2 regions of the Pseudomonas sp. LBUM1673 genome follow, and region 1 is predicted to be linked to the other one. Evidence: riboswitches for the same ligand, from Rfam matches in the RefSeq annotation. Region 1 holds a riboswitch; the other holds the start of a gene.
The links. A riboswitch is a leader RNA that binds a small molecule or an ion and turns the genes downstream of it on or off. The one in region 1 is predicted to bind fluoride.
Positions count from the first base shown of each region.

Region 1 (7,549 bases):
TTGGCTACTCGCCTTCCTTAACCGGGGAAATGAATCGCCCTGAATGAATATGCCGGCGGAGTTCACCATCAAGCTGATATCGCTATGGTTGGGACGTTGATGCTGGAATTATGGCTGTTCTGGCGGTCAGTCACGCGAATTTGATGGTGCCGTCCTGGAAGTCGTCGCGCGCCAATCGCAGGCCATCGGCGTCCTGATTGAGCCGGTGAACCAGGTTGAGCAACCGTTGCCGCAATACCTCGTCCGTGAGCTGCTCAGTTGCACGCATAACCTCCAGCGCCGCGCGCTCATTGTTGGTAGCGACGGAGTCGAGCAGTTTGCGCATGCTTCTTGATGGCCGATTCATCTCCAACCCTCCTAGGTTTCGGTGACGCGAATCATATGGCCGAAATGTTTCGTTAGTGTTTCAGTTGCACGAACTGGTTTTGAATCACCGCTCCGGCTGACTTGACGCTAGCTGGAGGGGCACCCCATGAGGGGTCGATTACGTTTGGCCGCGATTCGTTTCACCCTCGTTCCAAACATGTCGAGTGGGCGCTTCGACCCGCGCTTTAAAATGACAATGAAACTTTAAGTAATCCATCTAAGGGGGAAAGCGAGGCTCGATGGAAGCCTCGCTTGAGGCTTAGGCAGATTTGAAACAGTACGCAGCCAGCTTGTTACCATCGAGATCTCTGGCATAAGCGGCATAAGCATTCGGTGCCCAGCTTCGTGGGCCGGGCGCGCCTTCATCGGTGCCGCCACAGGCCAGAGCCGCTGTATGGAAGGCGTCAATTGCGGCTCGATCCGCTGCTTCAAAGCTGACAGTGACACCGTTTCCAACGCTAGCAGGTGCGCCGTTGGCCGGTTTTAGTACGAAGAAGGACGAGGCGTTATCACCCCAGATCGAGCCATTGTCATTCAGATCAGCTATACGCTTCTGGCCGAGAGCGCCGAGTACATTATCGTAAAAGCTGCGGGCCTTTTGCAGATCGTTGGTACCGACGGTGACATGGGTGAAGATGCTCATCTTGATGCTCTCTCTTTGGTGGACACACAGTTGGGTGGTTATTGCCGTTTCGACCAAGCGCGATGCGTCTAACGATCAACGCTAGGCCGATTGAATTAGCGATCGAAATGGATAACGGTGCGAATGCTCTTACCTTCGTGCATCAGGTCAAAGGTCTTGTTGATGTCATCCAGCCCCATGGTGTGCGTGATGAAGGTATCCAGGGGGATCTCACCCTGTTGAGACTTCTCGACATAGCTGGGTAACTCGCTGCGACCTTTCAATCCACCAAAAGCCGAGCCGCGCCAGACGCGACCAGTCACCAGCTGGAACGGCCTGGTGCTGATTTCTTGACCGGCGCCAGCGACGCCGATAATCACCGACTCGCCCCAACCCTTATGGCAACACTCCAGAGCCGCGCGCATGAGGTTGACATTGCCAATGCATTCAAACGAGTAATCCACGCCACCCTCGGTCAGATCGACGATCACATCCTGGATCGGCTTGTCGTAATCCTTCGGATTGATGAAATCGGTGGCACCCAATTGCCGGGCGATCTCAAACTTTGCGGGGTTGATATCGATTGCGATTATTCGACCGGCCTTGGCCATGGATGCGCCAATAATTGCTGCCAGGCCAATGCCGCCAAGACCGAAGATGGCCACGCTGGCGCCCTCCTCCACTTTGGCCGTGTTGAGCACCGCTCCAATGCCGGTCGTCACACCGCAACCGAGCAGGCAAACCTTATCCAAAGGAGCGTCCTTCGGAATTTTCGCTAGCGACATTTCCGGTAACACCGTGTACTCGGAGAACGTCGAGGTGCCCATATAGTGAAAAATGGGTTGACCCTGGTAGGAAAAGCGGCTGGTACCGTCTGGCATCACGCCTTTGCCCTGAGTCGCACGAATTTTCTGACAGAGGTTAGTCTTCCCGGATTTGCAAAATTTGCAGTCACCACATTCCGGGGTGTAAAGCGGAATCACATGATCGCCTACCGCCACTGAAGTAACACCCTCGCCGATTGCCTCGACGATACCGCCGCCTTCGTGGCCGAGAATGACTGGAAAAATACCTTCGGGATCAGCACCGGACAGCGTAAACGCATCGGTAGTCGGGCACTCACTGATGGGTTGACCACCCGTTTGCATTCGACTTGACCAGTCATTGGCATTCGATCTGACCACCGATTGCATCGGATCTGACCAGCACGTCGTAACCATAATCGGCAGAGAACTGCCCATTGCTGCTATTGGCGACAGGCAGCAATCGGCCCAGGCTGTGTAAAAACGTTTTGAACGTCTGCGTTGCAACGTGAAATCTGCCAGCGTTCGGTTAATCAGCCAGACAAAAAAACTCACGTAGGAGCGCGATTTTCGTTCCGCCTCTGACCGTCAACCCCCCGCTCTAGACAGTTTTTACACAGCCTCGGCCAAAAGCATTCTCAGAAGTCGAAAATCATAGGAGGGCCGCACAACCGCAGCCCTCTACCTGCAATTTTTCCGTTCCGACGATTAGCACACTGTTTTTTCTCGCTATAGGAGAACCTCGCCGGAGATCGTTGTCGTATCACCTGCAGGCACACCGTTACGATCAAGACGCTGATACGCTGGGCGACGGGAAAGCTTGGCCTGCCGCGTAGTGTCTTTTATTGCAGAGGTGGTGAGATGAGCGTGAGACCCATGCTTGGTATGTGGGTGGTGGCTGCAATGGGTTCAGTCATGTTGACGCCAGCGTCAGCGGATCACTGGCGAGGCGGACGCGAGGGTGGCGAGTGGAAGGACGAGTACAGGGACGGGCCATGCAAGGTAAAGATTGAATCCAAAGACGATGAATACAAGGAAGAGATCAAATGCCCAAATGGCCGTGGCGCCAGTTGGCGTCGCGGCGAGTGGAAAGACGAATTCTGGGAGCGCGGTTGCAAGGTCAAGATCGAAGCCAAGCGAGATGAGTACAAGAAAGAGGTCAAGTGCGATGGCGATGATTGATCGGTTGCTCCGCAGCGCGTGAAACGGCGTAGTCAGCGCGATTACTTTTCTCCTCTTAATCGTGCGCCCTGCTCGCGAACCTACAATCGAGTTCTGTGGTGGAGAACCCATTGCGTACCGGTTCCAGATCACCCCCGAGGAACGTGCATTGGTGGACTTGTTTGGCGTTGACTTCTTGGCCTATCAAGCAACGGTTCGCCGCTGGCTATAGAACCTTCTTGCTCATCATTAAAACGGTCATCTAAACCGCATAGTCATCAGGCTAGCTTGCGGCAAAAGCAGTAAACGAACTTCTGCTCATTGCCACCAGGCGTGTGGTGCGACTCTTTTTCATGTCCAAGCAGTACAAACGTCTCACCAAACTCCGCGTGAAGCTCCTTTGCGTCGTAACGCATAACCGGTAACCCGCTGCATTTGCTGGGCCCGTCCTCCGCGAAGGTTGCCACTATAACCAGACCTCCAGGCTTGACTGCCCTTAGTACCGCCCGGACGTAAGCGCAGCGCTCTTGTTCGCTGGTTAGAAAATGGAATACTGCCCTGTCGTGCCACAGGTCGTAGGTGTTCAAACCTAACTCGGCGTCGAGGATATTAGCGTCTAACCACTGCACATCAGCTGCGCGAGCGCCGAGCCTGGCCTTTGCCGTAGCCAGCGCGGCACCAGAAAGATCGAGAACCGTCACATTTTCATAGCCGCTAGCTAAAAGATCATCAACCAGCGTTGATGCGCCACCGCCAACATCAATGATCGACGCCGTAAGCGGTAGGCCCGCCTCTTGAATCAACTTCAGCGAGAGCACGGCATGCTCTTGAAACCAACTCACCTCATCGGCGGCCTTGGTTGTGTAGACATTTTCCCAGTGATCCTTGGATTGCACGGTCATCTCTCCGAGTTGTCTTTACAAACCGCGCCGGGCTGAGCGCCTATCCACCTTGCTCGTGGTCGGAGAGTGGTTTGCAGGGATCTCGATAACGGTGAAAAAGTCATCGGGGGTCGAGTTACCAGCTGGCATATCCGCATAGCTCAATTTCGCACCTCCAAGGGTATAGGAACGTTTCAGGCTAGCAGGCCTTTTTTCCGACAGTGCCCATCTCGATTGGAGTTTTTATGTAAAACACAGAAATATCCTCAACCTCCAACCTCTTGAACAACCTTTCGGATTCATCCTCGGTGATAGCCATGCGAATCTCCGTCGGCTGATCCGCCAGCTCAAAAAAATGCGAAGAGTGCAACCGCCCGGTGTGCCCAAATCCCTCAATGCCCGTAGACAGGGTCGCACCACGCAGCCCCATTTCTTTAGCCACATCAACGATCCACTCGCCGAGCATCTTTCCCTGATAACGACGGTTCTGTTGAGTAAAGAAAATTACCAAAAAACCTTTCATGTTCATCTCCTCAGCGCGTGCCAATCATTTGATAGGACAGAAGCCCGGCGGCGGTCATCGCCAACGAGCCCACGACGTGCAATGAAACCGAGCCGAGTGCCCACAACAATCTGCCCTCCTGAATCAGGGCAACTGTCTCGGCGGAAAACGTGGAAAAGGTGGTCAGTCCGCCACAGAAACCCGTGATGATCAGCAGGCGCCATTCAGGGCTTAGGGAGGGGGATCCGGCCAAAAACGCGATGGCTAGGCCAATGATGTAGCCACCGACCATGTTCGCGACCACAGTGCCTGGCGGAATCGTGGGAAACAGGGCGTTAAGCTTCATGCCCAAGAGCCAGCGCAACCAGGCACCCAGTGATGCGCCTACAGCAATGACTAGAAGTGATTTCAGCATGGTTGCATGTCTCCTCTGGGCTGATGTAGCCGAGGAGGTGCGGATAACCGCGCACTACGAGAGGGAGCTGATATGAGGTTTTGAGTCACGATCCTGTCCTAAATTGGAGGACAGGGAGACACACCTACGCACCCTGTCCAGGGTTCACGTAGGCATCATCAGCACAAAGGCGGTTAAAGGAGGAATGCCATCTCCTATATTCATCCTATAGCAGCAACTGTAAGACTTTCAAGGTACAACGAGTTCGTATGAACTGGTTTACTGAGTTTTGATACCTCAATCGAGCGCTATGATGGCGCCCAGATTCGAGGTGTATCTCTACCGAGCCCTAGTCTACGCGGCGCAAATCGCGAGAGAAAACCACAACATGAAGGTTCACGACTTTTTACCACCCTCGGCTTTCGTAGACGCAGATCCGTTTGCAGTCTTCTTTTCCTCATCGTCATAAACGTCTAATTAAATGCGGAACGCATGTGCATGAACATAAACAGCAAGGGTGACCGTCGACCTTTTTTTATATTCCTTATCTTTTTGCGCCTGGGGCTGACCTCATTTGGCGGCCCCATTGCACACTTGGGGTATTTCCGCGATGAGTTCGTCACGCGCCGGCAATGGCTCACTGAGCGTAGCTATGCTGACTTGGTTGCGCTTTGCCAGTTCTTGCCGGGCCCCGCGAGTAGCCAGGTTGGTATGGCGCTGGGACTCTCTCGTTCGGGCTACTCTGGTGCGCTAGCTGCCTGGGCGGGTTTCACGTTGCCCTCGGCAATCCTCCTCATCCTGTTTGCGTTAGGTATTTCCAACTACAGCGATATCATCGCGCCTGGCGTACTGCACGGCCTCAAAGTCGTGGCCGTTGCTGTGGTTGCTCAAGCCGTATGGGGAATGGCACGGAGTCTATGCCCAGATGCGTTGCGTATCACGATCATGGCGATTACGACGTGTGTGGTGCTGTTGGTTCCGTCTGCATGGGGGCAGATCGGCTCAATAGCTGTAGCTGCTTTTGCCGGCTTGCTTTTATTCAAACCAGCTCGCGCCGCCGAACATGACCCACTGCCCATAAAGGTCGGTTACCGAGCAGGTTTGTTCTGGTTATCACTGTTCTTCGCTTTGCTGGTCGGCTTACCGATAATGAGCCAGATGCTACTCAATCAGACGCTCTCCATGGTAGATGCATTTTATCGCTCCGGGTCTCTGGTATTTGGTGGTGGTCATGTGGTGTTGCCATTGTTGCAGGCAGAAGTAGTGCCTTCAGGCTGGGTCAGCAATGAAACCTTTCTTGCCGGGTATGGTGCAACACAGGCTGTTCCTGGGCCGCTTTTGACGTTCTCTGCATTTCTTGGTGCTTCGATGAGTGCCGAGCCCTCTGGCTGGGTCGGCGGGTTGATTTGTTTGCTAGCCATTTTTCTGCCGTCGTTTCTGTTGATCGTTGGTACCTTACCGTTTTGGGAGCAGCTGCGGCGCAGCGTACACATCCAAGCGGCGTTGCTTGGGATCAATGCGGCGGTGGTTGGTTTGCTTCTGGCAGCGCTTTATCAGCCTGTATGGACGAGCGCAATCCTTAAGCCACAGGACTTCGGTTTGGCATTGGTGTGCCTAATCGCTCTGATGTTTTGGAAGCAACCGCCATGGTTAGTGGTGATCGGTGGTGGTGCAGCCGGATGGTTGCTGAGTGTCGTGCTTTGACAGTCTTTGAAATTCCGTAGGGCTTTCTCGTCTACTTGGAATGCCCTTCCATAGCATCCTTACCATGGTCGGAGAGTTGGGCGTCAAACCACTTGTGCAAGGCCGTCACCAAGCTGGCATCCGACGTTTTGTAGATCAGCTCTGCGCCGCCCTCAACATCTTGGTAAACGATGGAGATTTGTCCTGGTCTAGCGGTTTTCAGATCGGCGAGACCAGGCATGTCGTCGCCATGGATGCGGGAAGGGCTTGAGAAGTCGCCATTCAGAAACTGCTTGCGGATCTCTAGCAGGTGTTCGCGAACTAACTTCACTTGGTCGGCGTCGGTGGACTTCTTGGCCACAACTCGCTGCATCCCGCCTTCGGCGTTTTTCGTAAAGATGTGGGTCGTTGCTGCTAGGCTAAATGGCATTACCTCTTCGCCACGTTGGGATACTTCTGCTTCGCGCTGCGCGTCGGCTATCGTCGTCATATGAGCGGCATGGTTCATTTTAGAGTGATCCATAGTTTGGGCAAAAGCGCTTCCGGCGAAAGCAACGATGACGCCCAAAGTAATAGCGATTTTGCGCATGATTTTTCTCCGAATTGACGTTACATCGATCCTATGATGTGACGATCTTCCATGGGTATGATCCTAATCATATGAAAAAAGTAAATGACGCATTGGACTGGCCGGCTTTGATCGCCGCCCAACCATCAGCGGCTCTCATCCCCGAGACACTGCGTGTGTCGGCCAAGCGGGTGGATACCGATACTCGCGAGACGCTCTTTCTGATTGGAGACCCGATTCGTCATGTTTATCTTGTGATCTCTGGCGAAGCGCGCCTGGTTCGGCTAGGCCGCAATGGCCTCGAAGTGGTCTTGCAACGCTCATGCGGAGGCTTCATTGCGGAGGCCAGTCTCGACAGCCGCGCTTATCACTGTGACGGTATAGCTACCGAGTCCACCACTTTGCTGCTGTTTCCGGTCGTAGCGTTTCGCGCGGCCTTGGAAGATGTGCCTGCATTTCGCAAAGCCTGGCAGTCAGAACTAACCAAGGAAATCCAAAAACTACGCGCTCAATGCGAAAGGCTGTGCCTGCATAGCGCGACTGACCGTATCACCCATTACATTGAATCC
Region 1 covers NZ_CP166780.1:3,158,069-3,165,617, reverse strand. Annotated here, with positions in the region: gene ACA044_RS14590 (hypothetical protein) at 1-21, shown strand, start outside; gene ACA044_RS14585 (hypothetical protein) at 131-346, opposite strand; gene ACA044_RS14580 (VOC family protein) at 626-1,009, opposite strand; partial or broken gene ACA044_RS14575 (S-(hydroxymethyl)glutathione dehydrogenase/class III alcohol dehydrogenase) at 1,105-2,097, opposite strand; gene ACA044_RS14570 (hypothetical protein) at 2,653-2,973, shown strand; gene ACA044_RS14565 (class I SAM-dependent methyltransferase) at 3,231-3,848, opposite strand; partial or broken gene ACA044_RS14560 (inorganic diphosphatase) at 3,882-3,998, opposite strand; gene ACA044_RS14555 (DUF190 domain-containing protein) at 4,033-4,356, opposite strand; gene crcB (fluoride efflux transporter CrcB) at 4,367-4,750, opposite strand; fluoride riboswitch at 4,893-4,954, opposite strand; gene chrA (chromate efflux transporter) at 5,228-6,433, shown strand; gene ACA044_RS14540 (aspartate carbamoyltransferase) at 6,465-7,001, opposite strand; gene ACA044_RS14535 (Crp/Fnr family transcriptional regulator) at 7,073-7,549, shown strand, end outside.

Region 2 (7,549 bases), 1.3 Mb from region 1:
ATAGCAACAGAACGGTGATGGCAGCCGGACAAGGAATCAAACCACCAGTCAGACCGAACATGACGATTTGGCCGGTGGTGACTTCGCGGTTAGTGAAGCGTTTACGGATATCGTTGGCATGAGCTCGTTCGTGCGCATCCTGATAGCCGTCAATCGACAACTCTAGGCCTTCCAGTTCGGAATGCGCATGGCCGTGATTATGCTCCTGGTAGTCCAAGTCATAATCATGGGAGTGCCCCGCGTGCCCAAGACTCAAGCGAGCACTGAATTCATGAGGCTCGGGGATATCGACTGCTGATTCCAGGAAGCCCTCGTGCTCGACGAAGGTGAACGACTGGGTGCTGCCGTCCGGACGAGTCGTTATCAGACGAACATCTGAGGCTGCCCAAGCGTGCCCGGTCAATGTCTTCAGGCGCCAGTGCGGTGGCACACCGTCTTCGAAGATCGACAGCTCAACACGGCCATGGCCAGTATCGATTCGGTGGGTCTCATCATGATGGCCGTGGTCATGCTCGCCATGGTGGTGATCATCACCTTGCTCGAACTTGAACATCTGCTCACCCGCGCCAGGTACGCCACAGCATCCACAGCGCAATTACGATGATCAGGGCGGAGGATGCAAGCTGGAAGTATGGCTCAGTGGTTTGAGCGTCCAGGCCTTTGCCCAGATACATGCCGCCGATGGCGACCAGCCACACTACGGCGGTGTGCGAAAGCGTTGCAGCCAGCCCCAGCAATACGGCCTGTTTTACAGAGCCACGGATGGCCACGATAAATGCCGCCATCATGGTTTTTGAATGGCCCGGTTCAAGCCCATGCAACGCACCGAGCAGAATGGCGCTCGGGAAGTACAGCCAGGCGTGCGAACTACCCTGTTGCAAGAGTTCAGCGAAGTTGGGCATATCAGACCTAGAGGTACTTGGTGATTTGTTTGAAAGCTTCCAGCGGTGCACGCTCGCCATTGCCCAGCGCCGAAACGGTGTCCTCAAGGCAGTGATCAATGTGATCTTGGATGAGCGTTCGTTTTGCCTGACATACGGCTTTCTCAACTGCATGCAACTGCTGAGCAATGTCCACGCATTCACGACCCTCTTCGATCATGGTGATGATCCCGCGTAAATGGCCGTCCGCTCGTTTGAGACGCTTGATGATTGCCTCATGACTTTGGTGGGTATGGGGATGACTGTGTTCGTGCTCACTCATGACTTGAGCCTCAGGCCTCAATGAATTACGCCTGCATCCTATCCCCCCCAGGGGGATATGGTCAAACACATCGCGCGCCCAACGCACGAGTTAGAAGCCCGGAATCCGGGGCGACTCAGACAATAGTGACTTGCCCCCCTTGAATTCCCGAGAAGAAGACTATTTTTGGATATGAGCAGCCACTGATTTGCGAATCTCTTCCCGCGCTTCATCTGCGCTCCCCCAGCGGCCCATCTTCACCCACTTGCCCGGCTCCAACGCCTTGTAGTTTTCGAAGAAGTGTTGGATCTGTGCGAGGAGTAATGCAGGGAGGTCTGAGCACTCCTTTACGTTGCTATACATAGAGCTGAGTTTGTCATGAGGAACGGCTATCACCTTGGCATCCGCTCCGGCTTCGTCAGTCATGTACATCACACCAACCGGGCGACTGCGGATGACAACGCCAGGTGATATGGGATAAGGGCAAACCACCAGTACATCGAGCGGATCACCATCGTCGCTCAGCGTGTTCGGAATAAATCCGTAGTTGGCCGGATAGAACATCGGTGTACTAAGAAAGCGGTCAACAAAGATCTGCCCACTTGGTTTGTCCACTTCGTACTTGATCGGAGCGTGGTTTGCCGGGATTTCGATAACGGTGAAAAAGTCATCGGGGATCGCACTACCAGCAGGGATGTCCGCATAGCTCATAGTCTTGTCTCCAGAAGGTCAGGAAGGGTTCGGGTGATTGGCCTTTTTGCCGACGGTGCCCATCTCGATGGGAGTTTTTATGTAGAACACAGAGATTTCTTCAGCTTCCAATCGCTTGAATAACCTTTCGGATTCCTCCTCGGTGATAGCCATTCGAATCTCCGTCGGCTGATCTGCCAGCTCAAAAAAGTGCGAGGAATGCAGCCGACCGGTGTGACCAAAACCCTCGATACCTGTGGAGAGGGTCGCGCCACGCAGGCCCATTTCTTTGGCTAAATCAACGATCCAGTCGCCGAGCATCTTTCCTTGATAGCGACGGTTCTGTTGGGTAAAGAAAATCACCAGAAAACCTTTCATCTTCATCTCCTCAGCGCGTGCCAATCATTTGATAGGACAGAAGCCCGAAAGCCGTCATCGCCAACGAGCCCACTACGTGCAATGAAATCGAGCCGAGTGCCCACAGCAATCTGCCTTCCTGAATCAGGGCGACTGTTTCGGCTGAAAAAGTGGAAAAAGTGGTAAGTCCCCCACAGAAACCCGTGATGATCAGCAGCCGCCATTCAGGGCTTAGGGAGGGGGATGCGGCCAAAAACGCTATGGCGAGGCCAATGATGTAGCCCCCGACCATGTTGGCGACCACAGTACCTGGGGGAATCGTAGGAAACAGGGCGTTGAGCTTCATGCCCAAGATCCAGCGCAACCAGGCACCAAGGGATGCGCCGATGGCGATAACTAGAAGTGATTTCAGCATGGTTGCAAGTCTCCTCTGGGCTCGTAGAGCCGAGGAGGTGCTGATAACCGCAGATTACGAGAGGGAGCTGATATAAGATTTTGAGTCACGATCCTGTCCTAAATTGGAGGACAGGGAGACACACCTACGCACCCTGTCCAGGGTTCACGTAGACATCATCAGCACGAAGGCGGTTAAAGGAGGAATGCCATCTCCTAGTCTGATCCTAAAGCATATTTGCCGAAGACATCAACAACCTTATTTACCCGGCGGTATCGCTCTGCGAAACAGCCGATTCCTAGCGAAATTCTAGCGCTGGTATAAAATGGGATCTTACCCCTCATGACCTTTTATAACCCGCCCACCCCTTGGCGGGTTTTTTTATCTCATCGCCACCGCTTCTCAGGCCCGACTTAACTTCGTAGGTTGTACATCATGAGGAAACCTTACACAGATGCTTCCGCAAATGCGGTGCTCAACTCATCAACCATCGAGTTTCGCGGAAAGGCGAATGCCGGTGGCAAAGTGGTGTGTCCACCCAATCTGAGCGCCCCTCACCAAGTAATCTGTTTTAGGAATTCGGCTCCCTCGCTCATATTTGTACTGAGCGTCGGCATTCGCGCCTCCAATCGCTCCGAAATGCTGCTGAGTCATCTTCACCTTGAGTCGCTCTTCTTGGACAACTCCAGCCAATGAATGCTGCGTTGCCATTTCGCCGATTCCTGAGAGTAAATGGCAGCCTTGATGTCGGAAGTACAGCCCTCCTAGCAAACCATGCTTTAGGCGTGAATGGCCCCAAAGCGAAAATGGCGTTAGCATTCCATTCACTCGGCTTAAACAGCCTGTTTTCAGATCAGGGTCGCATCGTGGAAAAGCTAAAACGCCTCCAAAGTGGAATCGAAGGGCTCGACGCTCTGCTCAAGGGCGGGCTGGTAGCAGGCGCTTCATACATAATCCAAGGGCGTCCTGGGTCTGGAAAAACGATCCTGGCCAACCAGCTTGGGTTCCATCATGCGAATAATGGAGGCAGGGTTTTAGTCGCAACGCTGTTGGCCGAGTCGCATGATCGTCTTTTTCAATTTCTTTCGACTCTGAGTTTTTACGACGCTTCCAAGGTCGGGGCTGAAATCCAGTTTGTCAGCGCGTTTGATACCTTGGAAAACGAAGGCCTGGACGAGGTAGTGAAACTGCTTAGGCGCGAGATAAGCCGCCAAAAAGCCACAGTGATGGTGGTAGACGGCTTGCTCAATGCGCGCTCAAAAGCTGATTCGCAAATCGACACCAAGAAATTCATTTCCGAGTTGCAAGGGCACGCCGCTTTCGCTGGTTGCACGGTGCTGTTTCTCACCAGTTCCCGTCTCGACGACGGGAGCCCTGAGCACACCATGGTTGATGGCGTGATTGAGATGGGCGAGGAGCTATACGGCACTCGCTCGGTGCGTCGAATTCAGCTTCGTAAGACTCGCGGCAGCTCGGCAATGACCGGTCTTCACGAGTGTGAAATTACCGAAAATGGCTTGGTGGTTTACCCGCGACTCGAAAGTCTCTACAGCCACCCGTCCTCTCCCGACAGCGCCGACATGACGCGTATCGCCAGTGGCATTGAATCACTAGACGACATACTAGGCGGAGGCCTGCACAGTTCCAGTGTGTCTCTGGTAATAGGCCCATCCGGGATCGGTAAAACAACACTTGGCCTCAAATTTCTAGCTGAGTCGACTGTGGAAGCTCCGGGCCTACATTTTGGTTTCTACGAAAGCCCACAACGGTTGCGACTCAAAGGCCAATCACTGGGTATGGATATCAAGGGTATGGAAGACAGCGGTGCCTTGAGCATTGCCTGGCAACCTACTACTGAGGGATTGCTGGACGGGTTGGGCGCACGACTACTGAGTCTTGTTGAAGAAAAGGGCATCAAGCGTTTGTTCATCGATAGCTTGAGCGGCATGACGCGAGTCACGACAAATCCCGCGCGGATTACTGACTTCTTCAGTGCTCTGATGAACGAACTGCGATCCAGGGGCGTTACGGTTTTTGCCTCTTGGGAAATGCGCGATCTTTTTGGCTCCGAGGTCAGCGCACCAAACTCTGACCTGTCGAGCATCGTCGACAACCTGATGCTGATGCGATTCTGTGAGAATCACTCTGAACTAAGCAGAACGCTTTCCATTCTTAAAGTACGAGACAGCTCTTACGACCCTTCGCGATTTGAGGTCGTGATCCGTGATCAAGATGTTTTCCTGAGAAAGGCTTCAAGACATGAACCATCAGTCCCCACTGAGTCATCGCCCGGTTCAATTTCTTAAGCTTTTGAGTGGGTTGAATTAACATGACCACCATCTTGGTCGTCGACGACGAGTATTTGATCGCTGACATCCTCAGCTTCGCGCTTGAGGATGAAGGGTTCATGGTGGTAACGGCCAGCAACGGTCGAAAAGGGCTTGAGGTACTCGATAGAGAACGTCCTGCGTTGATCATTACCGATTTCATGATGCCGGTCATGGACGGTCTAGAATTCGCCACAGCCGTCCGAGCCCTTCCTTCCGCTGGTCATTTGCCGATCATCTTGATGAGCGGTGCTCAGGCGCATATCGGTATGCAGAGATCGGATTTGTTTGATGCTGTATTGGCAAAGCCATTCAGCATCGATTTGATCATCGCAGAAGTTAGAAAGCTCTTGGGGTCAGAGTAGTACGCAACCGCTCAAGGCAATGAGAGTCCGCCAAGTCCAAATGGCCCTCGAAGTGCTCTCATTCACGATCAAACCAAATCACCCAGTCGGCCAAAACATTACGGCCTCCCCTTATCATTGAGGAAAAATTGGGCACGCTGCTGGGAGGAAGTGCGCTACCGCTCGGAACGCTGCCGACGCAGCAAACTGCCAAATGCTGAGCCAAAAAAGGGCCATCACAGGCCCTCTTGTACTCAAACCAAACTCACTTGGTCAGCCAGGACTCGACAGTGGCGGAGCCGTGCTCTGCTTTCCACTCTTTCAGAGTTTTGTGATTGCCACCTTTGGTTTCGACTACTTCGCCGCTGTGAGGGTTTTTGTAGATCTTCACCTCGCGTGGCTTTCTCGTACCGGATTTTGCCTCGGTAGCTGGTGCACGGCGACCGGCTTGTGGATCAAGCAGGTTGATCACATCTTTCAGGCTGTAGCCGTACTCACCAAGTAAATCGCGCAGTTTGCTCTCAAACTCCATTTCCTTCTTAAGGCCGGAATCACTTTTCATCGACTCAAGCTCTGCGAGCTGGGCGGCCAGTTGTTGTTCGAGTTTACGAAATTCAGCCAAACGAGACATGGGCAAGCTCCTTATTTTTGGATTACACGTAGTGTGGGCACATGATAGATCGTTCTACAGCCCCAAATCTCTGTGGAGTTGGTCTTCTTGGAGCTCTTCAGTTGCGTGCCCACCCCTCACTAGATACCACTGAAGCTGACAGCGTAGGTGGTCTTTGAGTCGAGACCTCAGCTCAAGGTAACCAGGAACATCAATACAGGATTCAGGATAATTCCCTCGTTGCCGAAGTACTGCACGCAGTACCTCAACACCTTGCAGGCCAATGTCGGAAGCATGCAATCGCACTAGAGGATCAAATCCCGGGTGCCTCTTGAAACTATCCACGGCCCGCAGAATTAATGCTTCGAACGCTATGGCGTCACATGTTTGCTGAACCGATAGCCACACTATAGATTCGAGTTCATTCTGCATGCATACCTCACTGCTCGCCCACTGAAAGCCCCATCCAGATGTTGTCCGACACGGGTATTTTTTAAAAAATGACTCGTTGTTTGAAATCAAACTGGATAGCAGCGGCTTACGCCGCTAAGTGACGACTTTGCTATGCCCCTAGGGCAGCCATACATCAGCGCCAGCAGGATACGTCGCAAGAAAAGGCCAGAAGCAGAAGCACTGCAAAAGCAAAAACCCACACCGTTTCCTCAGCAGGATCGGCGGTAGGTGGGGCGCTGAGATCGCTGCTTTTTTGTTGTCCTCAAATATAAAGATCCGTCGCTCAAAAAATTTTTCAAGGGGCGTTCTGAAAATATATTTTGGTTGACTAGGCGCTCACGGCTGCGCCATGCGTGCATTCAAAATCAAACGTCCAACAGCGTACAATTGCGCTTCCGATTGAAGTGTCCCGGGTCATCCAGGAAAAATGTGGCAGCAGCTGAATTCACTCCTGCCGATGACGCTGCGCAGAACGTGGATGTAGTAAGGAAAATTTGATGGCGATCGATTTGAAAAGCCTGTGGCAGCGAGAGCGCGCAAGGCGGGCCGCTTTGTGGGGGCTGGAGGACTTGCGACCAGGTGATGATCGCGCAAAACCTCACCTAAGCATTCTCGATGAAATTGATCGACAAGACCTCGAACAACCTCATGGGGATGCTCCGCTTATGACAATCGAAGAGTTGAGAGACTCTGTGCCGGAAACACCGTACGAAAGCAGCGATGGGCACTGTTTCTTGATCGTTCTAGATCAGCGTATCCCGCAAGTCTGGCGAACAAGATTCGAAGCGGCCAATGCACTTGCTGAGCGTTTTTCCGAAGGAAGCTATGCCCATGACTGGCGTCGATTTCTGAGAACCTGGGTTCGAGACATGGAGCGTTTAGCGGCTCACCGGTTCTGCTAATGTCCACTCGGTTGCTGGAGTGACCATCCGTTCCTCACGGCAACGTGTGGCACATGAAAAACAGTTCTGAAATCCGACATGTTTTGGGCGAGCAACAGTGCTCATACCGAGCTTCCGGGGGCGGACTGAGGTTTAGGACACCCATGAACAAATTTGGATCGAAGGTGCGGCTACGCGTCAGCAAGCGGCCCAGCTACAGACCTAAGTCTCTGCACAATTGATCCTCCTTCATGTCGTCGGTGGCCAGATCATTGTCCACCAGATGCCGTTGCAGGTGCTGAGACAGATGA
Region 2 covers NZ_CP166780.1:1,815,358-1,822,906, reverse strand. Annotated here, with positions in the region: gene ACA044_RS08270 (nickel/cobalt efflux transporter) at 1-553, opposite strand, end outside; gene ACA044_RS08265 (nickel/cobalt efflux transporter) at 558-902, opposite strand; gene ACA044_RS08260 (metal-sensing transcriptional repressor) at 910-1,203, opposite strand; gene ppa (inorganic diphosphatase) at 1,363-1,893, opposite strand; gene ACA044_RS08250 (DUF190 domain-containing protein) at 1,912-2,250, opposite strand; gene crcB (fluoride efflux transporter CrcB) at 2,261-2,644, opposite strand; fluoride riboswitch at 2,787-2,848, opposite strand; gene ACA044_RS08240 (ATPase domain-containing protein) at 3,487-4,929, shown strand; gene ACA044_RS08235 (response regulator) at 4,953-5,315, shown strand; partial or broken gene ACA044_RS08230 (DUF2256 domain-containing protein) at 5,418-5,501, shown strand; gene ACA044_RS08225 (histone-like nucleoid-structuring protein, MvaT/MvaU family) at 5,560-5,925, opposite strand; gene ACA044_RS08220 (hypothetical protein) at 6,855-7,259, shown strand.
Region 2: another riboswitch for fluoride. It lies ahead of crcB (fluoride efflux transporter CrcB); the one in region 1 lies ahead of crcB (fluoride efflux transporter CrcB).